2 regions of the Streptomyces sp. 3MP-14 genome follow, and region 2 is predicted to be linked to the other one. Evidence: predicted binding sites of a transcription regulator. Region 2 holds the regulator's gene; the other holds the start of a gene.
What was found. Region 2 encodes HrcA, which represses chaperone genes, less so after heat shock. Its sites were predicted from a motif close to TTNGCACTCNGNNNNNCNGAGTGCNAA; they were not measured.
Positions count from the first base shown of each region.

Region 1: groES (co-chaperone GroES) is a predicted target of HrcA. The motif match lies at 1,478-1,504, and genes of this name have one in related genera.

Region 1 covers NZ_VDLZ02000006.1:396,477-401,756, forward strand. Annotated here, with positions in the region: gene FH609_RS12695 (class I SAM-dependent methyltransferase) at 1-94, opposite strand, end outside; gene FH609_RS12700 (polysaccharide deacetylase family protein) at 276-1,442, shown strand; gene groES (co-chaperone GroES) at 1,652-1,960, shown strand; gene groL (chaperonin GroEL) at 2,092-3,714, shown strand; gene FH609_RS12715 (ester cyclase) at 3,809-4,504, opposite strand; gene FH609_RS12720 (SDR family NAD(P)-dependent oxidoreductase) at 4,562-5,280, opposite strand, start outside.
Region 2 covers NZ_VDLZ02000003.1:295,361-300,640, reverse strand. Annotated here, with positions in the region: gene FH609_RS05845 (16S rRNA (uracil(1498)-N(3))-methyltransferase) at 1-666, opposite strand, end outside; gene dnaJ (molecular chaperone DnaJ) at 663-1,793, opposite strand; gene hrcA (heat-inducible transcriptional repressor HrcA) at 1,794-2,810, opposite strand; gene FH609_RS05830 (MBL fold metallo-hydrolase) at 3,137-3,904, shown strand; gene FH609_RS05825 (SpoIIE family protein phosphatase) at 3,932-5,280, opposite strand, start outside.

The DNA of each region.
Region 1 (5,280 bases), on a different contig from region 2:
GTTCCCGGCGCAGCCGGGTCGCCACGGCCAACTCCTCGGCCGGCGTGACCTCCCGCACCCGCTCCAGCAGCCGCTGGCCTGGATCGGTGAGCAGGGCGGCGAACGCGGCGGTGGGGTCGGGGGCTTCGGGGTCCGGCGTGCGGGGTCGTTCGGAGGGCTGCTCGGAGGGCTGCTCGGAGGGGTGATCGGGGGGTGGGGCCACCCGAGTCATTCTGCCCGGGCGGCCGGTGGCGGCTGCGGGGGAGTCGCGCTTCCCGGTGGCACCATCCCGAACCATGAAGCTAATCCGACAAGTAGTACAAAACGACTGGAAGGATCGACTCGCGGCGAGGGCGCGCGCACCCCGCCATGCCCGCCCCCGCGCGAGCGCCGCCCTCCTCGCCCGCCTCACCGCCCTGCGCGGCAACGCCCGGACGGGCGGCGGCGGTTCAGGCGGCGGAACGACGGGCGGTGGCGGGTCGGGCCACGGGAGCCGGCCGCTCCGCGCCAGGCTGCGCCGCTACGGCGCGCTCGGCGGCGCCACCGTGCTGGCCGTGGTCTGCTCCGGCGTCGGCATCCCGCCCCCGCTGCGCCCCGACCAGCCGCCGGACGAGCCACGGTGGCGCACCCTCACCGCCGAGATCGCGGCGCCCACCGCCCGGGGCGCCCCGTTCCTCGGCGTGCCGCAGCGCGTGCAGGCGCCCGACATCGCGCACTCGCTCCAGGCGTACGCCGACCGGCTGCAACGCGCCGAAGTGCGCCGGGGCGCGGCCGTCAAGCAGTGGAAACTGCGCAAGGCGCCGCTGCGCGCGCCAACGCCCCCCGAGAAGAAGCCCGAGCTGACCACCGAGCCGGGACACCTGAAGGGCGAGGGGCTGCCGCCGGTGATCGTCCAGGTGCCGACGGACCAGAAGGTCATCTTCCTGACCGTGGACGACGGCGCCGACAAGGACCCCGCGCTGCTGGAGATGCTGCGCGGCCTGGACGTCCCGATGAGCGGCTTCCTCTCCGACGAGGTCGCGCGCGAGGACTACGGCTACTTCCGCGAGGCCCAGCGCGCCGGCTACGGGATGCACAACCACTCGATCACCCACCGCCAGATGGACCGGCTCAGCGAGGCCGAGCAGCGCGCCGAGATCTGCGGCCAACAGGACATCCTGGAGAAGGAGTTGGGGCACCGCCCGGTGCTCTTCCGGCCGCCCTACGGGGCCTATGACGAGGCCACCCTGCGGGCCGCCGCCGCGTGCGGGATCGAGGTGGTGCCGCTGTGGGCCGCCGAGGCGTTCCCCGACCGAATCGAGTACGGGCGGGCCGACCGGAAGTTCCACCCGGGGGACATCGTGCTCACCCACTTCCGGGGCGAGGCCGAGTGGGACGCGGCGATGACGGACATGGTCCGCCGGCTGCTGGACGCCGCGACCGAGCAGGGCTTCGCCGTCGCGCGGTTGGAGGACTACCTGTGAGAACGCCGGTGAGAACACCCGCCGGAACCGGCGCGTTGGCACTCTAGTTGACTGAGTGCTAACGGCGGCCTAGTCTCGTGGCTGGCACTCTCACTCAAAGAGTGCCAGATCGTGCGACAGGCGGACTCGGCACCCGCGACGACGGGTCCACCAGGTCGCCATCCAGCCATAGATAACCCCGTGAGATCTCCGAAGGGGGAGGTCGGATCGTGACGACCGCCAGCTCCAAGGTTGCCATCAAGCCGCTTGAGGACCGCATCGTGGTCCAGCCGCTCGACGCCGAGCAGACCACGGCCTCGGGCCTGGTCATTCCGGACACCGCCAAGGAGAAGCCCCAGGAGGGCACCGTCCTGGCCGTGGGCCCGGGCCGCTTCGAGGACGGCAACCGTCTGCCGCTCGACGTCAAGGTCGGCGACATCGTGCTGTACAGCAAGTACGGCGGCACCGAGGTCAAGTACAACAACGAGGAGTACCTCGTCCTCTCGGCCCGCGACGTTCTCGCGATCGTCGAGAAGTAACGCACCGACGCTTGTCGCGCCGCGCCTCGGAACCCGCGCTGTAGCCAGTTGCCGGGGCCGGGGCGCGGTCTGATTCCAGCGGCCTGATTGCGGCCTGACTCCAAGAGGAAACTAAGGGACACCCAAGACCCATGGCGAAGATCCTGAAATTCGACGAGGACGCCCGTCGGGCCCTTGAGCGCGGCGTCAACCAGCTGGCGGACGCGGTCAAGGTGACCATCGGCCCCAAGGGCCGCAACGTCGTGATCGACAAGAAGTTCGGCGCCCCCACCATCACCAACGACGGCGTCACCATCGCCCGCGAGGTCGAGACCGAGGACCCCTACGAGAACCTCGGCGCCCAGCTGGTGAAGGAGGTGGCGACCAAGACCAACGACATCGCTGGTGACGGCACCACCACCGCGACCGTGCTCGCCCAGGCGCTGGTGCGCGAGGGCCTGCGGAACGTGGCCGCCGGCGCCTCCCCGTCCGGGCTGAAGCGCGGCATCGACGCGGCCGTCGCCGCCGTCGCCGACGACCTGCGCGCCAGCGCCCGGCCGATCGACTCCAAGGAGGACATCGCCGCCGTGGCCGCGCTGTCCGCCCAGGACAAGCGGGTCGGCGAGCTGATCGCCGAGGCCATGGACAAGGTCGGCAAGGACGGTGTGATCACCGTCGAGGAGTCGCAGACCTTCGGCCTGGACCTGGACTTCACCGAGGGCATGGCCTTCGACAAGGGCTACCTCTCGCACTACATGGTCACCGACCAGGAGCGCATGGAGGCCGTCCTCGACGACCCCTACATCCTGATCCACCAGGGCAAGATCAGCTCCATCCAGGACCTGCTGCCGCTGCTGGAGAAGATCATGCAGTCCGGCGGCTCCCGCCCGCTGCTGATCATCGCCGAGGACGTCGAGGGCGAGGCCCTGTCCACGCTGGTGGTCAACAAGATCCGCGGCACCTTCAACTCGGTCGCGGTCAAGGCCCCCGGCTTCGGCGACCGCCGCAAGGCGATGCTCGGCGACATGGCCACTCTCACCGGCGGCACCGTGATCTCCGAGGAGGTCGGCCTCAAGCTCGACCAGGTCGGCCTGGAGGTGCTGGGCACCGCCCGCCGGGTCACGGTCACCAAGGACGACACCACCATCGTGGACGGCGCCGGTGACTCCGCCGCGATCCAGGACCGGGTCGCCCAGATCAAGGCCGAGATCGAGGCCACCGACTCCGACTGGGACCGCGAGAAGCTCCAGGAGCGCCTCGCCAAGCTCGCCGGCGGCGTCTGCGTGATCCGCGTCGGCGCGGCCACCGAGGTGGAGCTGAAGGAGAAGAAGCACCGCCTGGAGGACGCCATCTCCGCGACCCGCGCCGCGGTCGAGGAGGGCATCGTCCCCGGCGGCGGCGCCTCCCTGGTGCACTCCGCCAAGGTCCTGGAGAACGACCTGGACAAGACCGGCGACGAGGCCACCGGCGTGGCGATCGTCCGCCGCGCCGCCGTCGAGCCGCTGCGCTGGATCGCCGAGAACGCCGGCCTGGAGGGCTATGTCATCACCTCCAAGGTCGCCGACCTCGACAAGGGCCAGGGCTACAACGCGGCCACCGGCACCTATGGCGACCTGGTCAAGGACGGCGTCATCGACCCGGTGAAGGTCACCCGCTCCGCCCTCCAGAACGCGGCCTCCATCGCCGCGCTGCTGCTCACCACCGAGACCCTGGTGGTGGAGAAGAAGGAGGAGGAGCCGGAGGCCGGCGGCCACGGCCACGGCCACGCGCACTGAGCGCACGGACCTCCCGCACGACGGCCGGGCCCCGGCACCCGATCTCTCGGGTGCCGGGGCCCGGCCGTTCGCGCGCTCCGGGCGCCCACGCGTGCTACAGCGCCACCAGGCCGAGTTGGGAGAGCAGGCCCAGCTGGTCCCAGTTCCACCAGGACTCGGCGAGCAGGCCGTGCTCGAAGCGGTGGGTGACCTGCCCGGTCACCCGCACCGGCCGGCCGGTGGCCCCCAGGCCCATGAAGTCGCCGCTGTGGGTGCCGGTCACGGTGAACCGGGTGGAGACCAGGTTCCCCTCGGCCAGCTGGTCTTCGATCACGAACGTCGGCCGCAGCGTGCCCAGCCAGCGGGCCACGGAGGTCTTGGCGTCGGCCAGGTCGAGCGGCTCGTTGGGGCTGGCCGGGTCGTGCTCGCGGAAGTGCGGCACGCACAGCTCGTCGGCCACGCCCAGGGCGCCCTCGTTGACCACCTCGGTCAGATAGCGCCGCACCACCCGCTTGTTGAGTTCCTCGTCCCGCAGGACCTCCAGGTCGGTGAACCGGGGCACGTCGTCGCAGAGCGCCACCAGCCGCCGGAAGATCCGTTCGGTCTCGGGGAGTTGGGAGTTCTCCCTGGCCGCCTCGCGGGACGGGAACGTCGCGAGCATCATCAGGTGGGAGACGTCGCCCTCGTCCCTGGCGAGCACCACGCGGGTCAACGTCCGCTTCCCCCGGGTCGCCTCGATCCAGGAGTCCAGCAGCTCGTTGACCTCGTTGACACGGTGGGTGGTGAGTTCGACTACCTGTACGAAAATCATGGCCCGTCCATGGCTCGCCCGACTGATCCCCTGGCGCTCCACTCTAGGCGAGTTATGTTATTTGCCCGATTTTTCGGGATCGCCGGTCGGTCGTGCCGCCTCCCGCCGGGCGATCCGGCCCGGCCGCTCGCCCCGCCGGCGGGGCCCGAACTCCCGCCCCGCGCGCGCCGACACCCGGCCCAGCGCCCCCACCGGCAGCAGCCGGGCCGCGCCCAGCAGCGCCTTGTACCGGAAGCCGGGAACGCTCACCACCCGCCGCCGCGCCAGGTCCCGCAGCGCCGTGGCCACCACCCGGTCCGCGTCCAGCCACATCCAGCCGGGCAGCGACGTCATGTCCATCTCGGCCCGCTGGTGGAACTCCGTGCGCACGAAGCCCGGGCACAGCGCCATCAGCCGCACCCCGCTGCCCGCCAGCTCCAGCGCCGCGCCCTCGGTGAACCGCACCACCCACGCCTTCGACGCGCCATAGGTGCCGCGCGGGACGAACGCCGCCACCGAGGCCACGTTCACCACCCCGCCGCGCCCGCGCTCCCGCATCCCCGGCACCGCCGCCGAGGTCAGCCGCAGCACCGCCTCGCAGTGCACCCGCAGCATCCGCAGCTCGTCGGCGAGCGGCGCGCGGGTGAAGCCGCCGCTCAGGCCGAAGCCGGCGTTGTTGACCAGCAGGTCGACCGGGCGCTCGGCGTCGGCCAGCCGCTCGGCCACCGCCGTCAGGCCCTCGTCGGTCGCCAGGTCGGCGGGCAGCGCGGTCGCCGCGACGCCGTGTCGTTCGGTCA
Region 2 (5,280 bases):
CAGCCGGTAGGGGGTCGCGCCGGCGGCGGCGAAGGCCGTCAACTCGGCCTCGGTGATGCCCCCTTCGGGGCCGACCACCAGCACCAGCCGTCCCTCGGCCGGGAGTTGGGCGGCGGCCAGCGGCAGCGTGGCGCTCTCGTGAAGCACGCCGGCGAACGCCGCGTCGGCCAACAGCCGCGCCACGCCCGCCGCGTCCCGCACCTCGGTGACCTCGGGCACCCGCAGCCGGCGGGCCTGCTTCGCCGCCTCGCGGGCGGCGGCCCGCCACCGCGCCAGCGACTTCGCGCCGCGCTCGCCCCGCCACTGGGTGACGCAGCGGTCGGCGGACCAGGGAACGATGGCGTCCACTCCGGTCTCCGTCATGGTACTCACGGCCAGCTCGCCCCGGTCGCCCTTGGGCAGCGCCTGCACCACCGTGATGTGCGGCGTGGGCTCGGGCTCCGCGCGGCGCTCCAGGGCCGTCACCGCGAGCCGGTCCCGGCCGCCGACCTCGGCGACCCGCCCCAGCCAGCCCGCGCCCGCGCCGTCGCTCAGCACGATCTCCTCGCCGACCCGCAGCCGGCGCACCGCGACCGCGTGCCGCCCCTCGGCGCCGTCCAGGGTCAGCGAGGCGCCGGGCTCGGCGCCCGCCAGCGACCCGACGAGAAAGACCGGAGCGCTGCTCATCGACCGTTGAACGCGTCCTTCAGGCGGGAGAACAACCCCTGCTGCCCCGGCTGGAACTGGCCCGTCGGCCGCTCCTCACCGCGCAGCTTGGCCAGCCGCCGCAGCAGCTCCTCCTGCTCCGGGTCCAGCTTGTGGGGCGTCTGCACCTCGACATGCACCACCAGGTCGCCCCGGCCGTTGCCACGCAGGTGCGTGATGCCCCGGCCGTGCAGCGGGATGGACTGGCCGGACTGGGTGCCCGGGCGGATGTCCACCTCCTCGCGGCCGTCCAGGGTGTCCAACGGGACCTGGGTGCCGAGCGCCGCCGCCGTCATCGGGATGGTGACCGTGCAGTGCAGGTCGTCGCCGCGCCGCTGGAAGACGGCGTGCGGCTTCTCCTGGATCTCGACATAGAGGTCGCCGGGTGGGCCGCCGCCGGGGCCGACCTCGCCCTCGCCGGCGAGCTGGATGCGGGTGCCGTTGTCCACGCCGGCCGGGATCTTGACGTTCAGCGGGCGGCGGGTGCGGACCCGGCCGTCGCCGGCGCACTCCGGGCACGGGTTGGGCACCACGGTGCCGAAGCCCTGGCACTGCGGGCAGGGCCGCGAGGTCATGACCTGGCCGAGGAACGAGCGCGTCACCTGGGACACCTCGCCCCGGCCGCGACACATGTCGCAGGTCTGGGCCGAGGTGCCGGGCGCCGCGCCCTCGCCGTTGCAGGAGTTGCAGACCGTGGCGGTGTCCACCTGGATCTCGCGGGTGGTGCCGAAGGCCGCCTCGTTGAGGTCGATGGTCAGCCGGATCATGGCGTCCTGGCCGCGCCGGGTGCGCGACTTGGGGCCGCGCTGGGACGCGGTGCCGAAGAAGGCGTCCATGATGTCGGAGAAGTTCCCGAAGCCGGCGCCGAACCCGGCGCCCGCGCCGGAGGCGCCCCCGAGCGGATCGCCGCCCAGGTCGTACATCTGCTTCTTCTGCGGGTCGGAGAGCACCTCGTAGGCGGTGTTGATCTCCTTGAACCGCTCCTGCGTCTTGGGGTCCGGGTTCACATCCGGGTGCAGCTCCCGGGCCAGCCGGCGGAAGGCCTTCTTGATCTCGTCTTGCGAGGCGTCACGCTGCACACCCAAGACCGCGTAGTAGTCCGTCGCCACCTAGTTCTCCGCGAGGATTTGTCCGACGTACCGTGCCACCGCGCGCACCGCTCCCATCGTTCCGGGGTAGTCCATCCGGGTCGGTCCGACGACTCCGAGCTTCGCGACCGCTTCGTCCCCTGAACCGTAGCCGACCGACACAACCGATGTGGAGGTCAGGCCCTCGTGAGGGTTCTCATGCCCGATGCGCACCGTCATCTCCGAGCCCTTGGCCTCCCCCAGCAGCCGCAGCAGCACCACCTGTTCCTCCAGCGCCTCCAGCACCGGGCGGATGGTGAGCGGGAAGTCCTGGGCGAAGCGCGTCAGATTGGCGGTGCCGCCGATCATCAGCCGCTCCTCGGTCTCCTCGACCAGGGTCTCCAGCAGGGAGGACAGCACGGTCGCGACCGCGCCCCGCTCCTCCAGGCCGAACGCCTCGGGCAGGTCGGCCACCAGCCGGGGCACCTCGGAGAAACGCTGGCCCACGATGCGGCTGTTGAGCCGGGCTCGCAGGTCGGCGAGCGAGGTCTCGCCGAGCGGCGCCGGGCAGTCGATCATGCGCTGCTCGACCCGGCCGGTGTCGGTGATCAGCACCAGCATCACGCGCGCCGGCGCGAGCGCGAGCAGCTCGACATGGCGGACCGTCGAGCGGCTGAGCGAGGGGTACTGGACGACGGCGACCTGGCGGGTGAGCTGGGCCAACAGCCGCACGGTGCGGGCGATCACGTCGTCGAGGTCGACCGCGCCGTCGAGGAAGTTCTGGATCGCGCGGCGCTCCGGCGAGGACAGCGGCTTGACGCCGGCGAGCCGGTCGACGAAGAGGCGGTAGCCCTTGTCCGTGGGCACCCGTCCCGCGCTGGTGTGGGGCTGGGCGATATAGCCCTCCTCCTCCAGCGCGGCCATGTCGTTGCGCACGGTGGCCGGGGACACCTGGAGGTTGTGCCGCTCGGTCAACGCCTTCGAACCGACGGGCTCCTCGGTGCCCACATAGTCCTGGACGATGGCCCGCAGCACCTCCAGCCTGCGCTCACTGAGCACGCCGCACACCTCCCGTCCCATCCGGTCCAACTCGTCCCGTGCCTGTCGGCTCCTGGCACTCAGGCGGACAGAGTGCCAACGCCTGGTCCAGTGTACGGCGGGGTAGCCCGCGCGGGGAACGAGCGGCGGTGGAGAAAGACGGGGAGTGAACGGGATGTGCTGCGGGCGGCGAGCGCGGGCCGAAGTCGACCGGAAGTTACGGGGAGAACGACCGGAAGTCAGGGGGAGAACGGCCGGAAACCGTCGGGCGACGGTGCGTGAACGCGGCGCGCGACGGCGGCCGTTGGGCCCGGCGGCCGGCTGCCGCCCGGGTACGGTCGTGGGCCATGACGGCGACAGACGGCGGGGGCGCGGGGAACGAGGCGGGTGCGCCGGGGCGCGGGTGGGAGGAGATCGCGCCGGGGGTCGTGCGCCGGCGGCTGTCGGGCTGGGACGAGACGGTGGGCGCCGTGTCCGGGCCGGGGGGCACGCTGCTCGTGGACGCCGGGCCCTCGCTGGCGGCGGGCGCCGCGCTCCGCGCACAGCTGGCGGAACGCGGCTGGCCCCCGGTGCGCTGGCTGGCGGTGACGCATCCGCACTTCGACCATCTGCTGGGCGCCGGCGCGTTCGCCGACGCCGAGGTGCTGGCGGCGGCGGGCCGCCGGCCGCCCTGGACGCGCGGGGACGCGGAGGTCGCCGGCGACGCGGTGGCGCAGGGGGTGGACCGCGCGGCGGCGGAACGCTCGGCCGCCGCGCTGCCCGAGCCGGGCCGGCTGGTCGCCGACCGGCTGACGCTGCCGCTGGGCGGCGGGCGCGCAGCCGAGCTGGTGAGCCTGGGCGCGGCCCACTCCGGCCATGACCTGGTGGTCGCGGTGCGCGACGGCGGGGCGGAGCCCTCGGTGGTGTTCTGCGGGGACCTGGTCGAGGAGTCGGGCGAACCGCAGGCCGGCTCCGACGCCGAGCCGGCGCGCTGGCCGGCGGCCCTGGACCGGCTGCTGGCGCTGGGCGGGGAGCGGGCCGCCTACGTTCCCGGGCATGGCGCGGTGGTGGACGCGGCGTTCGTCCGGGCCCAACGGGCGGCGCTGGCACGGCGGTTCGGCGTGCCGGACGGCTGAGGTGGCGCGGGCGTGTGGCGCGGGCGGTCAGGGGGCCTCGACGTGCTCGGGCAGCGGCTGTTCGGCCCAGATGGTCTTGCCCTCGGCGTGGAACCGCGTTCCCCAGGCGGAGGCCACCTGGGCGACGAGGAACAGCCCGCGTCCCCCCTCGTGGTCGGGTGCCGCGTGCCGCACGTGCGCGGCGGTGCTGCTGCCGTCGCTGACCTCGCAGATGAGGGCGGACTCCCTGATCAGCCGCAGGCTGATGGGGCCCTCGGTGTAGCGGACGGCGTTGGTGACCAGCTCGCTGACGATCATCTCGGTGGCGAAGGACAGGTCCCCGAGGTCCCACTCGTGCAGCCGCCCGACGGCCAGTCGGCGGGCGTGGCCCGGGCTCTCCGGGTCGTTCGTGAGCTGCCACCGCACGGTCCGGTCGTCGGCCAGCCGTCGGGTGCGGGCCAGGAGCAGCAGCATGTCCTTGGGCGGCGGCTCGGGGAAGAGGGTGCCGGCCGCCCGGTCGCACGCCTCCTGGAGCGGTCCTTCGGCGTCGCGGGCGAGCGCGCCCCGGAGCGCCTCGGCGGACGCGTCGGACCAGGGCGCGTTGTGCAGGGCGAGGACGCTGCCCCGGGGCAGGTCGAGTTCCGTGACGGCGTAGTCCGGCTCGTCCTGCCCCAGCGGCGGCCCCGGCGTGGGCCCGACCTGCCGGGGCCGCTCCCCGGGCGACAGCAGCAGCGGCAACGGGTGGTCGGCGGAGGCCAGGGCGCAGCGGGTGGTGACCGGGTCGTAGACCACCACCAGGCAGCGGGCCCGCAGGGGTTCGGTGGCGGCGTCGTCGGACGGGTCGGGGCGCTCGGCGAAGAGCCGCGTGGTCAGCTCGTGCAGGCGGTGCAGCAGCTCGGCGGGGTCGAGATCGAGGGCGGCCAGCGCGCTGACGGCGGCCCGCAGCCGCCCCATGACCGTCACGGCGGCCAGCCCCTCCCCCAGCACCTCGCCGACGCCGAGCCCGACGCGCGCCCCAGAGAGGGGCAGCACGTCGTACCAGGTGCCGGCCGAGTGGGCGGGCAGATACGAGTGGGCGGTGTCCACCGCGCTGTGGCGGGGCAGCCCGGAGGGGATCATGCGGCGCCTGACCAGACTGGCCAGGGAGTGCTCGCGGGTGTAGAGGCGGGCGTTGTCCAGGGACAGCGCGGTGCGGTCGGCGAGTTCGGCCGCGACGGTCAGGTCCTCTTCGTCGAACGGGGGCCGCCCCGGGAGCCGGTAGAGGGTCGCCAGGCCCAGCACCATGCCCCTGGCGACCAGCGGCACCACCAGCAGGGAGTAGACGCCGGCCCGCAGCAGCCGCGCCAGCACCGGGTCGCGGAGCAGCCAGTCGTCGTCGGGTCGCACCTGGCGCACCA